One region of the Rossellomorea vietnamensis genome, then DNA from elsewhere that is predicted to be linked to it. Evidence: riboswitches for the same ligand, from Rfam matches in the RefSeq annotation. Region 1 holds a riboswitch; each other region holds the start of a gene.
The links. A riboswitch is a leader RNA that binds a small molecule or an ion and turns the genes downstream of it on or off. The one in region 1 is predicted to bind cyclic di-GMP.
Positions count from the first base shown of each region.

Region 2: linked by a shared signal. The riboswitch ahead of N5C46_RS13445 (EAL domain-containing protein) and the one ahead of N5C46_RS17555 (hypothetical protein) in region 1 are both predicted to bind cyclic di-GMP.
Region 3: linked by a shared signal. The riboswitch ahead of N5C46_RS15820 (anti-repressor SinI family protein) and the one ahead of N5C46_RS17555 (hypothetical protein) in region 1 are both predicted to bind cyclic di-GMP.
Region 4: linked by a shared signal. The riboswitch ahead of N5C46_RS23220 (methyl-accepting chemotaxis protein) and the one ahead of N5C46_RS17555 (hypothetical protein) in region 1 are both predicted to bind cyclic di-GMP.

Region 1 covers NZ_CP104558.1:3,442,655-3,446,272, forward strand. Annotated here, with positions in the region: gene N5C46_RS17550 (murein hydrolase activator EnvC family protein) at 1-1,128, shown strand, start outside; cyclic di-GMP riboswitch class I at 1,279-1,365, shown strand; gene N5C46_RS17555 (hypothetical protein) at 1,495-1,731, shown strand; gene N5C46_RS17560 (class I SAM-dependent methyltransferase) at 1,942-2,511, shown strand; gene N5C46_RS17565 (cytochrome c biogenesis CcdA family protein) at 2,594-3,307, shown strand; gene N5C46_RS17570 (response regulator transcription factor) at 3,317-3,618, shown strand, end outside.
Region 2 covers NZ_CP104558.1:2,614,672-2,618,289, reverse strand. Annotated here, with positions in the region: gene N5C46_RS13455 (LiaG family protein) at 1-54, opposite strand, end outside; gene N5C46_RS13450 (DNA-3-methyladenine glycosylase) at 279-863, shown strand; cyclic di-GMP riboswitch class II at 968-1,048, shown strand; gene N5C46_RS13445 (EAL domain-containing protein) at 1,120-1,830, shown strand; gene N5C46_RS13440 (ABC transporter permease subunit) at 1,960-3,618, shown strand, end outside.
Region 3 covers NZ_CP104558.1:3,050,977-3,054,594, reverse strand. Annotated here, with positions in the region: gene N5C46_RS15845 (DEAD/DEAH box helicase) at 1-122, shown strand, start outside; gene N5C46_RS15840 (hypothetical protein) at 482-655, opposite strand; gene N5C46_RS15835 (single-stranded DNA-binding protein) at 679-1,056, opposite strand; gene N5C46_RS15830 (YwpF-like family protein) at 1,326-1,766, shown strand; gene N5C46_RS15825 (helix-turn-helix domain-containing protein) at 1,864-2,184, shown strand; gene N5C46_RS15820 (anti-repressor SinI family protein) at 2,219-2,356, opposite strand; cyclic di-GMP riboswitch class I at 2,390-2,542, opposite strand; gene N5C46_RS15815 (hypothetical protein) at 3,092-3,391, opposite strand; gene fabZ (3-hydroxyacyl-ACP dehydratase FabZ) at 3,564-3,618, opposite strand, start outside.
Region 4 covers NZ_CP104558.1:1,709,386-1,713,003, reverse strand. Annotated here, with positions in the region: gene N5C46_RS08810 (TetR/AcrR family transcriptional regulator) at 1-103, opposite strand, end outside; gene N5C46_RS08805 (SDR family oxidoreductase) at 636-1,460, shown strand; cyclic di-GMP riboswitch class II at 1,629-1,715, shown strand; gene N5C46_RS23220 (methyl-accepting chemotaxis protein) at 1,813-2,733, shown strand; gene hflX (GTPase HflX) at 3,327-3,618, shown strand, end outside.

The DNA.
Region 1 (3,618 bases):
ATCAGTACGAAATTAAAAGATACAGAAACGAAGATTGCCGAAAAAACAAAAGAAATTGATGAAACAACAGCAAAGATCAATAAACTTAAAGCGGATATTGAAGAGTTAAAGAAGAAGATTGAAGAGCGTAATGAACTTCTGAAGGAACGTGCTCGTGCCATTCAGGAAAAAGGCGGCTCTGCCAATTACCTAGACGTACTACTTGGAGCGGAAAGCTTCGGAGACTTCATCAACCGTGTCACAGCAGTGAATACCATTGTAAGTGCGGACAAAAAGATCATGGACGAACAGAAACGTGATCAAGAGGAATTAGAGAAGAAGCAGGCAGAAGTGGAAAAAGAACTTGCTGACCTCGAATCTTCCAAAGCAAATCTTGAATCTTTGAAAAAAGACCTTGATAGTCAAAAGGCTAAAAAAGCTGAATTATTCAAGCAGCTTGAAGCTCAGCAGGCTTCATTAAAAGTAGAAAAAGCCGATCTTGAGAAAGAGTCAGATGAACTTTCGAAAATGGAACACCAGCTTGAAGGTGAGATCCAGGCTGAACAAGCACGTCTGGCAGAGTTAGCCCGTCAACGTGAAATCGAACGTAAGCGCCAGGCGGAAGCTGAAGCAGCGAAACGTGCAGCAGCACAACAAAAGGCGACAGCAAGCAGCAGCGGCGGAGCTTCATCAGCATCAGCAGCTCCGGCAGAAACAGCTCCAAGCGCACCTGTAAGTGCAGGGGCATGGACAGCACCAGCACGTGGAGCAATCACAACCAATTTTGGCTGGGATGTTTTAAATGGTGAGCGACGTTTCCACTACGGTACAGACATTGCGGCACGTGGAAGTGTTCCAATCTCTGCAGCGGCAGATGGTTATGTCATCAAGAGCCATTACAGTTCAAGCTACGGTAACGTAGTGTACATCACTCACTCTATCAACGGCCAAATGTTTACCACTGTGTATGCTCACATGTCTTCTTCATTAGTGAGCACTGGACAAGCAGTAAATAAAGGTGACCAAATCGGTTACATGGGTAACACAGGTTACTCTTTCGGACAGCATTTACACTTTGAACTTTACAGAGGTTCATGGAGTGCTTCACATGCTAATGCTGTAAACCCACGTCAATATATTAACTTTTAATAAAACAGTCCCCGCTTTGATGAAGGCGGGGACTTTATTAATGATTGTAGATGAACGATTCTTGCATCCTTATAAAACCGCGAATGTTACGGAATAGTGTTTTCATCACTTCTTTTTTCTAGTATAATGACTAGTATACTCATGTGAATTTTCGAAAAATGGCAAACTAATTGAAAAATTAGGACGCAAAACCACGGGTCTTCTATTTTTAAAAATAATGATCGCCGGGTTACCGAAAACAATGGATACAATGAATACTAATTCGAACGTAAATCTAGTACTCATTTAAGCCTGCCTTTTTGGTGGGCATTTTTTGATTGGATGTTCGTCTCAGTGTGATTTGAATCTGCTATAAGGGTGATGAAGTTGGAATTAAGTGATATAAAAAGGCAACTGCGAAGCTTTTGCCGAAGAAACCGCACAGCGTTAAGATATACATACGTAAAAAATTATACTGCAGAAGATATTAGTGAGATGTTGATAGACCGGATAGGTGCCGAAGAAGTCGAGAGGATTTTGGTGGATATTGACATCATCAATCAACGCGGTGGAGATACCGTCAAATACTTCATGCTCATCCTGGAAGGGTTGAGAGCAGCTTAAGTTCTAGATTCTCCTTCACAGGGGCAATTATTTTCACGTCGTATACGAAAGGATCCTTCAGAGAGGGATCCTTTTTTACCGGAAAAAGAGCTCTCTCACGGTCTGTAATCATGACGGTAAGGGATACACTATGATTAAATCACTTGCCCCAATGATGGAAATTTAAGATACTAATACATAATAGGGTATATTACGAACGGAGGAAACGTCATGACCGGACACTTATTCGAACATCACAAAGCTTCAAAGCTGCTTGACCCAAAACGACAAGAGCTTGTACCTGTGGAAAAAGTATTAAAGCTGCTCCAATTAAGGAAAGATGATATCGTTGCTGATCTTGGCTGCGGAAATGGTTATCTAACCCTTCCGATAGCCAACGAGGTGGAGACGAAGGTCCAGGCGGTTGATCTGCAGCAGGAGATGCTTGAGTACCTTAAACACCGGGCTGAGGAAGAAAATATAGATAATATCGTGTATGTAAAGTCGTCTCTTGAATACCTTAGCTTCAACAAAGGGACATTGGATAGAGCGGTGTCTGCCTTCGTCTTACATGAAGTACCGGACTTGATCAAAGTCTTTCAGGACCTTCACGATATGCTGAAAGACGATGGAAACTGGCTGATTCTCGATTGGGAAGCGGTGGAATCGGAAATGGGACCGCCTTTAGAAGAACGTATTCCATCTGAAGAACTTGAACGTCAGCTCAATTCAGCAGGATTTATCACAACGGTTGGGCATCTGCATGAATCCGTCTACTATATTGTTGCGAAAAAAGGATAAGATAGAAATTTTATAAAAATGGTTTTCTTAATCAAATATTAACATTTCCTGTTCATACTGTTCATGTAAAGGAGTGAACAGTATGATGGAAGTTTCGATATGGTTTGCTCTGGCGGCAGGAGCATTATCTTTTTTTTCGCCGTGCGTATTTCCGCTTCTGCCTGCTTATGTCAGTCATTTAACTGGTGGACAGGCACGGGATGGGCATATGAAGGTGGAACGATCGGTGGTTTTACTGCGATCCTTTGGTTTCATTGCAGGATTTTCCCTCATTTTCATTCTAATGGGGGCTTCAGCCAGCTTTCTTGGAGAAATGTTCTCTGAATATCGGATCTACATTGAACAGATTGCGGGGATTCTTATTATTGTGTTTGGGTTGCAAATGATGGGCTGGCTCAGTTTTTCATTCTTACTGAAAGATACGAGATCGTTTGAAACGAAGAAAAAAGGGACGGCTTTGGGATCGATTCTGCTGGGGATGGCTTTTGCCAGTGGATGGTCACCATGTGTCGGATTGACGCTTTCTTCTATTTTGTTGTTAGCAAGTGCCAGCAGTACATTGACCCAAGGAATAGTCCTGCTGATTGTCTATTCGATTGGATTGGCAGTTCCCTTCCTGCTTATCTCCCTGATGATCACCAAGACGTTCACCGTGATGAAGACGATCAACAGAATCCTTCCTGGGCTTTCGAAAATCAATGGAGCATTGATGATCATCTTGGGATTTCTTGTGTTTAGTGGGAAGATGCAGCAAATCAGCTCTTATCTTTCCGTTTTTAGTTTCTTTTCAACATAGGGGGAGAGTATGAAGGTTCAAAATAAGACGATTCTGATTGTTGAAGACGATGTAAAGATTCGCAAGCTAATCAAACTCTTTCTTGAAAATGACGGGTATGAAGTGTTTGAAGCCCAGGATGGGGAAGAAGGAAAACGATTATTCAAAGAGCATGACCCTTGCTTCGCGATCCTGGATCTGATGCTTCCGAAAACCCAGGGAGAAGAGTTGTGCAGATGGATTCGGGAAGAAGAGAAAAGTGATATCGGTATTATCTTTGTGACCGCCAAAACGACGGAGGATGAAAGAATCCTTGGATTGAAGGCCGGGGC
Region 2 (3,618 bases), 830 kb from region 1:
ATAGAGCGTCCCCAATGCAAGCAGTGCAATCATGACGGCAAATGCGTTTTTCATTCCAATCCCTCACTTTGGTTTGATTTTCCAATTGATACATTTATTTTAAAGCAGTGGAGAGACTACGACAATGAGCCATAGGATTATTTTTGAATGGGACCAGAGGCGTAGGGGAGCCGGAATTAAAATATCGAAGCGTGGAATCTACTACGATCGTCGCTTGATTTAAATAGGCAAAGGTAGGGTACAAATAGATTAGACAATGCAGATAAGGAAGTGAAATCATGGAAGGAACACCTATGCCCCCAACCTTTTACGAGCAGCCGACCCTGGAGCTTGCGAAAGCACTGTTGGGGTGTGTATTAGTGAAAGAAACGGAGGAAGGAATCGCTTCAGGTTATATTGTGGAAACAGAAGCATATATGGGGCCGATCGACAGGGCCGCACACAGTTATGGAAACAGGCGCACAAAGCGGACGGAAGTGATGTTCCATGAAGCTGGCCGCATATATACATACGTTATGCATACTCACTGCCTCGTCAACGTAGTGAGCGGAGAAAGGGAGAAGCCTGAAGCGATCCTCATCAGAGCGGTAGAGCCTCTCCATGGACAGGAGCTCATGGAAGCGAGGCGCCCCGGTCATGTGAAGAAGAATTGGACCAATGGGCCGGGAAAGTTGACGAAGGCTTTAGGCATTACCATGGAGGATTATGGGGGGAGTTACTTACAACCGCCGCTCATGATTACAGAGGGGTATCAACCTGAAAACATTTCCGCGGGGAAACGTATTGGGATTGATAACACGGGGGAAGCCAGGGATTATCCATGGCGGTTCTGGGTTAGTGGCAATCCATATGTTTCAAGATAGGCCCTCTTTATGAATTTTCTAATAATTTATAGAAAATACACCCCATAAGTACTAGTTATGTGGTATATTTTTCTTATAAGACAAATATCTTTATATGCTGACCATTCGACTGGGGGCTTTGAACCTAAATGATAGATGGGCGCTTACATTTAGGGGAGCCAGTAGCGCAACCGACCACATGCGAACGCGGATAATGCGTTTTTGTGTGGTTTTTTTGTGGGTAAGACCAAAACTAAAGAGAGAGTATAGGGGTCCTATGAACATCTTTACTATTTTCCAAGACGACTTTATCTACCATGATTTTCAGCCATTATATGATATGGGTGAACATCGAACCCTCTATGCTTATGAGGGTCTATTGCGAAATAAGTATAATGAAAATCCCGAAAGTGTATTTCAATCGGCTATGAAGGCGAATATCTTGTACAAACTGGATACGCTGTCCATCTCAAAAGCCCTTGAAAGTTTTTCGGAAAACGGGATCGGGGACTGTAAACTGTTTCTCAATATTTATATCACCACGATCTTGCACCCGAGCTTTCACACTTATTTTTCCGATCTTATGGACCGCCATTCTGACATGAAGGGACGTCTTGTGCTTGAAATTAATGAGTCCAGTGCGGAAGAGCTTTGGCAGAATCCGTTGTTGAAAGAGTCTTTGAAGGAACTGAAGCAATATGGTGTGTGGTATGCGATTGATGATTTCGGGCAGGGGACGTCTTCCATCAAGAAATCCATTGAATATGAACCGGAAATCATCAAGCTTGACCGTTATTTTGCCATGAACCTGGCACAGGATGAAAAGAAACAGCGATTCCTCTCTTTTTTTAGCCAATTCTACGGAAATGATACGTTGATTGTCTTAGAGGGGATCGAAACAAAACAGGATATGCAGGTGGCAAGGGAAATCGGGATAACCATCGGACAGGGCTTTTATTTGGGAAAGCCGAGCCGGTTGCTGGCGTAGACCGGAAGAGTGACTCTGACTTAAAGAGTCACTCTTTTTGTTATTAAATTGTCAGATTTGAAATAAAATTGAAAAATTTTAACATTTCTATTAAACTGAGGAAAAAGAGAATAAAAGGGGATTCAATGTATGAAATATCTCAAGTTTCCGATCAGGTTCATTTTTTATTATATTCTCGGTCTAATTGGGATCCTGGCCGTGAGTATTGCTCCGGAAGTGTTCAAGGAAAGAGGGCTATATAATGTTGTTGGCTACTTGGAGGAGTTCATCAAGTTCATCTTTGTTTTCATGGATGGGGCCAATTGGAGTTACTCATATAAAGGAATTACCGTCGATTTCCTCGATATGCTTTGGGGACCATACTTGTATTCACTGCAAATTATCGGAGGTGCCTTGGGTATAGGGCTTGGTATTGCCTTTATTCTTACCGTCTTCACCGTTTTTTTACCCCGACCGATCACCTCGGCCCTTAAGAAGGTATTGAATCTCCTGGAGACGGTGCCTGATTTAATGTTCGCGTTCATGCTCCAACTGATGATTGTCTATGTATTTAAATATTTCGGTGTGGAACTGATGAATTTTACTGAGTTCGGGGAGGAGAAGATCTTTCTTGCCCCGATGATCACGCTGTCGATCATACCGATGATCTCTTTCTTCCGGATCCTCATTTTCATTATGGAAGAAGAGTTATTGAAGCCTCACATCGAATTTGCCCAAAGTAAAGGGATGTCGAAAGGGCGGATCCTCTTTTCACATGTTTTGAAAAATATCTCACCAAGTCTTTTCTATCATGGAAAGCTGATCATTTGGGGGATGCTTTCGAGTTTATTCATCATTGAAACCATTTTTAACATGAGAGGAATCACCTATTATATCATACAGGATTTCAGGCCGATGGTGATTGCGATCTCATTGATTATGATCTACACACCTTTTTTCATCGTGTACCAGGGTGTCTATCTGTGGATCAATCACGAAAGCAGTGAAGATCACACGAAATATAAGCGGGATAAAACAAAATGGACGGAATGGAAGATATGGGGCTTTCTTTCAACCCTTCGCAGGCTGTGGTGGCAGCATATGCATAATGGCAAGTTCGCCACCGGATTCATGGTGTTATTTGGTTTGATTGCCGCCAGCTTTCTCTATTCGACATTGAAAGAAGAGCCCATCAAACAAATTCAATTTATGAAGAATGACGAGGGGCGGATCATCAGTGCCCCTCCCCATAAACCATTTGGGGACATGATTCTGGGATCCGATTTCTTCGGTTACAGTATTCTCGATCAACTTATTGTAGGGGCCAAGTATACCCTGTTGTTTGCTTTGATTGTTGCTTCCCTGCGGGTGATCGGGGGCTTCTATCTTGGTATTGCCTATCATTTTCACTTAAAAGAAAGCAGGAAGAACTGGCTCGACCGGATGGTGGATTCGATTCACTTTCTTCCTTTAAGTCTTATCGCTTATCTCTTATTAAGACCGGTCCTTTGGGGGCTGCCTGTGTTGGGGTGGGATCACTCGATCTTTGAAAGATTGGTGTTCGAAGCCGTTGTCTTAACGATCCTAGTCCTGCCGTTGACCACTGTGTTAATCGGGAATGAACTTAAATTAATAGGGAAGCAGGATTTTGTCCTGTCTGCGAAGCTCCTTGGAGGTAGCAACAAGCACCTGCTTTGGACGCATCTCTTCCCTCACCTGGCTCCGAGGTTGTTTATTATATGGGGACAGCAATTCATCCAGACGCTTCTTATCCTCGTCCATCTCGGGTTATTTCATCTTTTCCTGGGA
Region 3 (3,618 bases), 390 kb from region 1:
AAGAAAAGATCGATGCCATGCTGATGAAGAAGCAGGCTCTGAACGACGAAATCATCCGCAGCGATCAGTGGGTGACGGAATTATCGGATCAGGATTTGGAATCGTTGTTGGTGTTGGAATAGAATTGATGAGCCTCTTTCCTTTTGTGGGAAAGGGGTTTTTTGTTGAGAAATTGATTGGTTGTGATTTTTTCACAAGTTAGATTTTTTACAAATATAATTGTATTTTTAATTTAAAAAGGGGGCAACAACCATATCGATTCTCGTTTACAAACAAAAAAACACCAGTCTCCCCTCAAGGAAACCGGCTCAATATGAAGACTAAAAGGGGAATATTTCACTTCCTAACCGCTACACATGTTTATGTCTAATGAGGCAAATCAGGGGCATCGTGCGGGTGACCATTGGAATTTGAGACATTGCTTATAGGTTGGTTGGATTGACGCTTATGGAAAGAAATCTGGTTGAGGATTATAAAAAAATCAGGATGAGGTTTTCAAAACCGGGTTCGGGTATTCGTACCCTTGTTCAAGGGCGGTTACCCGTTGAGATAAATAGAAGTTTTCGACATTGACTCTTGCTACTTTTTTAATGAGGTCCTCCGTCATTTTTTCCAGTCGATCGACTCTTTGTTCAAGTTCTTGCAGTGTGGCCACAACTCCATCTCCCTTTAAAAATATTAGAACGGCAACTCGATTGGTTCCTTCTTACTTGGTTCAGGTGTCACCGGGGACGCCTGCTTACTGTCCAGGAACCGGATGTTTTCAGCGACGACTTCTGTGATATAGGTGCGCTTTCCTTGATCATTTTCAAAGTATCGCGTTTGGATGCGTCCCGTCACCCCGACGACGGAACCCTTCCTGCAGTATTTCTCAGTATTTTCCGCTGCACGGTCCCATATCGTACAGAGTACAAAGTCGGCATCGATCTGACCTTGCTGGTTTTTATATGGCCGGTTCACGGCAATCGTCACGCTAAGTACTGATTTTCCTTCCATCGTTTTTCTCGCTTCCGGGTCTTTTGTCAGCCTTCCCACCAGGGTCACTTGGTTGATCACTTGGGTTCATTTCCTCCTTTCTGTTAAGGTGTACTCATCTTACCTCCGAACTGCAATTCTTGTAAAATCGTGAATTTCCGAAATTCGAGGCAAAAACGGCTTGAATTTCGGAAATTCGCCTAGGGAGATTTTCCGGTTTTTCATCAAAATCATGCTCAAAAACACAAAATTGCATCTTTCGTCATTTTTTTCATTGTTAAATGTATTTGGGAAACAATTCCCCCCTGTGATATAATTTGATAAAACCTTTAAATGGGAGATGTTCGTTCATGAAAACCTTTAAAGTGATTTCCCTTCAAGTAGTGGAGGACGAGGAACTGCATGACTTTGAGCTTGTGGACGGTCTGATCATCAACAAAGAAGACGGTCAGAAAACATGGCTTGTCGAAACCTATATGTCGAATGAATACATCGACTTTTTCCAAAAGGCTCAGCAAAGTAAAAATGATTTGGAAATCCAGGTCGTGATTTCCCATGCAGCCAATGATCCCGCCGCCTTCATGACATCCATCCGTTGCATCAAGGAAATGGATGACCATATCAGCATTATGTTTGAAGGGAAACTGAAGAAACAGCGGAATGAGTATGCAGAGATCCTGCTTGATGACCTCGTACAAAAAGGGTATTCCGGGGATGAACTTATTCGTGAGTTCCGTGAGAAAATGGTGTCTAAGCCAAGAATTCCGGCAACGGCAAAGCCGAGCGTTTGATTATACGAAAATATGTAATTTCTTGTCGAAATATTTATGATATAATAATATTTAATATTGTGACTTCAAACATGAAGTTCTTAGGTAGGTGTCCATGATGATTGGAGAGAGAGTGAAGAAATACAGACAAGAAAAAAGGATGTCCATGACGGAGCTCGCCGAAAAAGCAGGCGTAGCGAAGTCCTATTTGAGTTCAATTGAACGTAACCTTCAACAAAACCCTTCCATTCAGTTTCTGGAGAAAGTATCCGCTGCTTTAGGTATCCCAATGGATGCTTTATTGTACGATCAACCCGATGATCAAAACATTGATCACGAGTGGATGAAAATTGCAGAAGAAGCGATGGACTCAGGAATCACCAAGGAACAGTTCCGGGAGTTCATTGAATTTAATAAATGGAAATTAGGCAATAAATAAAGTCTTGCGAAGGGTTCGCAAGACTTTATTTATATTAGATCACTTTGTATCCGGCCTTTACTTCCTGGGATTGCTTTTGTAAATATTCCCTGATTTGTTGCTTAGATATTCCTGCTTCCAAGGCTTCTTTGACTAGCTCAACCCATTCTTGGTCCAATTCTTTATTCCCCAAATTGTTTCCCTCCTAAAATACACTAAACGTATTCCAGGCAATCCAGCCGCCGTCGTATTAATATGTATTTTTAAATCACGTATGAAGCTTTTCAATATGTAGTCTTATCGGAAAGTGATTTACCATTAATACTTTAGACCTGTGACTTTGCGTCCCCATCTTTCAATGGGTTTGCCTTTTTCTGCCCCCACTCTTCATCCCTTTTCGTTATATCAATAGTACCATCTTTTTTCATAATTTTTTGTCTTTTCTAAGAAAAAATTTACACTTTTTTCCTACAAGTGAATGCTTTTTTCGACATTATCCCCGATTATTACTAAATAAATTGATGAATATTTTGAAAACATAAAAGTATTTGTCGAATTTTAAAGATATTTCTTATTCATATTCTTTTCATAAGCTTCTAACTTTTTTCGAAGCGGGACGAAATCACCATGCCTTAAGAAGGGCGTATAAAGTGGTGCTTCAGTTAAGTCATGACCGCATGAAGGACACATCCAATCACCTATTTCAGTGCTGCTAAACGAAGATCGAGTGCATCGATTGCAAACTTTTTTATACATTTGTCCACCTCTCTAGTTTTATTACGGCGACGTTCTTATTAATATATACATATTGTTCTATATAAAGAACTACATAAGTCAACTATAGTCTAATTTCCAAAAAAATGAAAGCCTGTATGTTCTATTTTATAAAAAAACAGAGACAACCCTTAGTCGCCTCTGTCTTAACATCTTACTCGTCCTTATTATCCTTATCCTTCATATCAATATCATCTTCTACAGCGTCTTCTTCAGGGGTGTTGTTATCCTTCGCTGCATCTTTATCGCCTTGCTTGTTCTTGTCTTCTGACTCAGGGTAGTTCTCTTCATTCAAATCCCCATTGTCGTTCATATCGTTATTCTCATCCATGTTGTCGTTTTCTTCCACTGGTGCTTCGTCTTCCGGAGGAGGCTCCTGATTGGCGTTACATCCTACAAGAAGGAAAGCGGCAAGTGCTGATCCACTAAGGACCGATAGTAACTTTTTGCTCATGATGTATGGCTCCTTTCGATGTTGGTTAATGTAAGACCGTTACGTTGGTCTTTTGTTAGCTTTCCCGGAAAATGAATTAACTTGCATATGGAAATATTTTTTCACTATAAAAAAAGCCGGCTTTGACGTGAAATGAATCACACCAAACCCGGCTATCTATACGTGACTACTCCTACTTATCCCCAAGAGCAAACATCATCTCTAACTCACAAGCAACTTCACCATCA
Region 4 (3,618 bases), 1.7 Mb from region 1:
CTGCGGACGAGGCAATCATGGGAATTGTCGTGGCGTCATAACCCCGCTCTGCAAATAGAACCAGTGAACTCGCTACAATGCTGTCCCGCTTATTTAATGCCATTGACATACCAACTCAGCCTTTCATAACGGTAATGCGGAATGAATGTTCATTCCAGTATAGTGTATACCCATGTGAAAGTGTTCTCAATCACACGAAATACCCATTATTTGTGAAGGTTTTGTTAAGAAGGGGTATGGCCCTTTTTTTCTTTTCTATTATAAATGCCGGTCCAACTCTATCAATTTTTCATAGAATAAGTTTGTAAGAGAGCTCACTTACTAGAGTCATGAATAGAAAGGGGGGATTCTATATGCCGTTAGGTCTTGTTACCTTTCTAATTGCCGTACTATTGCTGGTCGCTTGGTTGTTGGTATCAATCTTGGCTCCAAACAGCAATCTTGTATCTTTATTGAAAGATGCTGTTTGCAGTACTTTGGGATGCTAATCTAGGTTCTTTTAAGAGGGACGGACCTCCAAATGCCTTTCATTCGAGGATGAAACAGGCACTGTGGAGGTCCGTCCCTCTCTATGTTTACTATTTCACATAAAGGGAAAATACTCTCCATGAGATATTTCAAGGAGGTTTTACTTTATGAGAAGGCTAGCAGATAAGGTTGCGGTGATTACTGGAGCTGCAACAGGGATCGGGGCAGCGACTGCCAAAGTGTTTGCGCAGGAAGGAGCGACTGTGGTTTGTGCAGATGTGAATGAGGAGGAAATGAATAAAACAGTGGACGAGATCAAAAGTGAGGGCGGAAATGCAATGGCATTTCAACTCGATGTATCCAGTGAGGAAAGTGTCACGTCGTTTGCTGAAGAGATAAAGAAGAAATTTGGTGTGATCGATGTCCTCTTTAACAACGCGGGGGTCGATGAACAGGGTGGAAAAGTGCATGAATATCCAGTCGAACTATTTGACCGGATCATCGCAGTGGATTTGCGAGGGACCTTTTTATGCAGCAAATATCTAATCCCGCTTATGCTTGAAAACGGTGGGTCCATTATTAATACAGCGTCCATGTCCGGGCAAGCCGCAGATTTGGACCGGTCTGGCTACAATGCTGCTAAGGGAGGCATTATCAACTTTACGAAGGCCATGGCTATTGATTATGCGAGACATGGCATCCGTGTGAATTCCCTTTCGCCAGGAACAATCGAGACACCTCTGATTGACGATCTTGTCGGGAGCAAACAGGATAAGATGGGCGAGAAATTCAGGGAAGCCAATAAGTGGATCACCCCGATGGGCCGTTTGGGAAGACCTGAAGAAATGGCTGCGGTTGCCCTGTTTCTCGCATCGGATGACAGCTCCTACGTGACAGGTGAAGACATCACAGCAGACGGAGGCATCATGGCTTACACATGGCCGGGGAAAATGCTGATCGAAGAAGAAGAGTGGAAAAAGGGAACTGAATAATAGTTTTGAGGGACGGACCTCCAATCTTAAGGCGACCTTAGCACCAAAGGGTTGCATGTGGAATGGGGGTCTTTTTTTGTTTAAATATATAAATAGAAGAAAATTTATAAAATTCAGAGGATAATAGTTGTTAAATAGAGGTCTAACTAGTAGGATAGTCTTACAAATATATGAGTTGGAAGCATAGATCATTCACTTGATAAAGTGGGCGCTGTTTGTGAATGGGAGCGAGTGGCGCAACCGGCCAGCACACTGCCAAGCGGAGAGCCTCTATTAAACACGACCTATTTCTCTGTGGTACATATTTGTTTAGTCTCTACTAATTTTGTTGAAAAAGAGGAAGTGTTGCGAAGTGCTGAAAACAAAATCAAGAAATAGTACCCAAGTGTTTGGGGAGTCCGCATTACTTGGAGCCATTGAAAAATCGCTTGCCATGATTGAATTCGATGCTAACGGAAATGTGTTATGGGTAAACGGGAATTTCGCAAAGACGATGGAATATGATGCAGAAGAAATGATCGGGTTGCACCATCAGACATTTTGCACGACGGAGTTTGCCGGAAGTCTGGATTATAAAAAATTGTGGCGGGATTTAAGGAGTGGGAAAAGCTTTCAGGAGAAAATCCTGCGGGTCACGAAGACTGGGAAACTTCTTTGGCTGGAGGCTACATACACACCAGTTTATAACGAAGAAGGAAAGCTTGAAGGTGTTGTGAAGATCGCGACGGATATTACGAAACGGGAAACAACGATTGAAAAGGTCGCTTCTGAATTACAGAAGATGTCTGAAGAGTTAAGTGAAAAAGCCGAGCAGGGGATCAAGAGAAGTGAAAAAGCGGCTACGGCCACCGGTAAACTGGTCGAAGACTCAAATGAAAATATGAAAACCTTGGAGTCTCTTACTCTGCAGGCACATTCGATTGGGAATATCGTCAAGACGATCAGGGAGATTGCGACTCAAACCAATCTTCTTGCACTGAATGCCGCCATTGAAGCGGCACGTGCCGGAGAACATGGGAGAGGATTCAATGTGGTAGCAGGTGAAGTGAGAAAGCTTGCCACAAGGGTCCAGGATTCCATTCAGGAAGTGAACGCCCATGTGGAAGGAATCACAGGCGAAATCAAAAAAATCAATGAAGGAACGGTCCGGTCACAATCAGGCATTTCAAATAACCAGGACCGCAACCAACAGGCCGTCCTCGCCTTCAAAGAAATCGGCAGTGCAGCCCGACGACTCGACCTGCAGGCACGGGACTTCAAAGATATCCTCTAAGCTTGAGGGACGGACCTCCAACTTTACCTCATTCCGTTTGTGAATCAACCGGGAAAGGGGAAGGATTGGGGGTTCTTTTCTTTAGTGGGGTAACGTGGTGAGGGACGGACCTCAAAATATCCATTGGAGGATCCATAATTAATGGTTTTGGAGGTCCGTCCCTCAAACCATATCTTCCCATCCATCACGGGGTGTGGTAGAATGGGGGTAACATATGAGAAATGGAGGTTTTCCTTTTGATTTTGATCAGACTACGCATCCGCAATTTGAACGCTTAATTGAATAAGTTCAAAGGCTCTGCCTGTGTGCAGGGTAAATGGGATTGGTCTGACTATTTTTAAAGGAATTCTTCATTTAACGTGGAATGAAGGAAGGGAGTGCGCATAGCACTCTCTTAAAAATAGAATTGAATACTTACCGAGAGGCGCTAGTGTGTGTTTAATCATTAATCATAAAAACACGCCAGGGGAAAATGCGGTCTTCTTCTCGTGCCATTGGTATATTCAAATCCATTTACAAAAAGCACAGGCGGAGGCCTGTGTTTTTTTCTGCACCATCATGACCAAAATAAACAAACAGGAAGTGACTATGTAATGGAAGAAAGATTAAAAGCCATCGCCATAGGCGTTAATACGAAGGATAAGAACAATGACTTTGAGTATTCAATGCTCGAGTTGAAAGGGTTGGCCGATGCCAGGCAGATCGATGTCGTGGGGGAACTGACTCAAAACCTGCCCCGGCCGAATCACGTGCACTATATCGGAAAAGGGAAGATTGATGAACTGCTGCCGCTCCTTGAAGAATGGGAAGCGGATGTCTTGATTACAAATGATGAACTTGCGCCTTCTCAGATCCGGGTCCTCGAGGAAAAGCTTGATGTCCGGG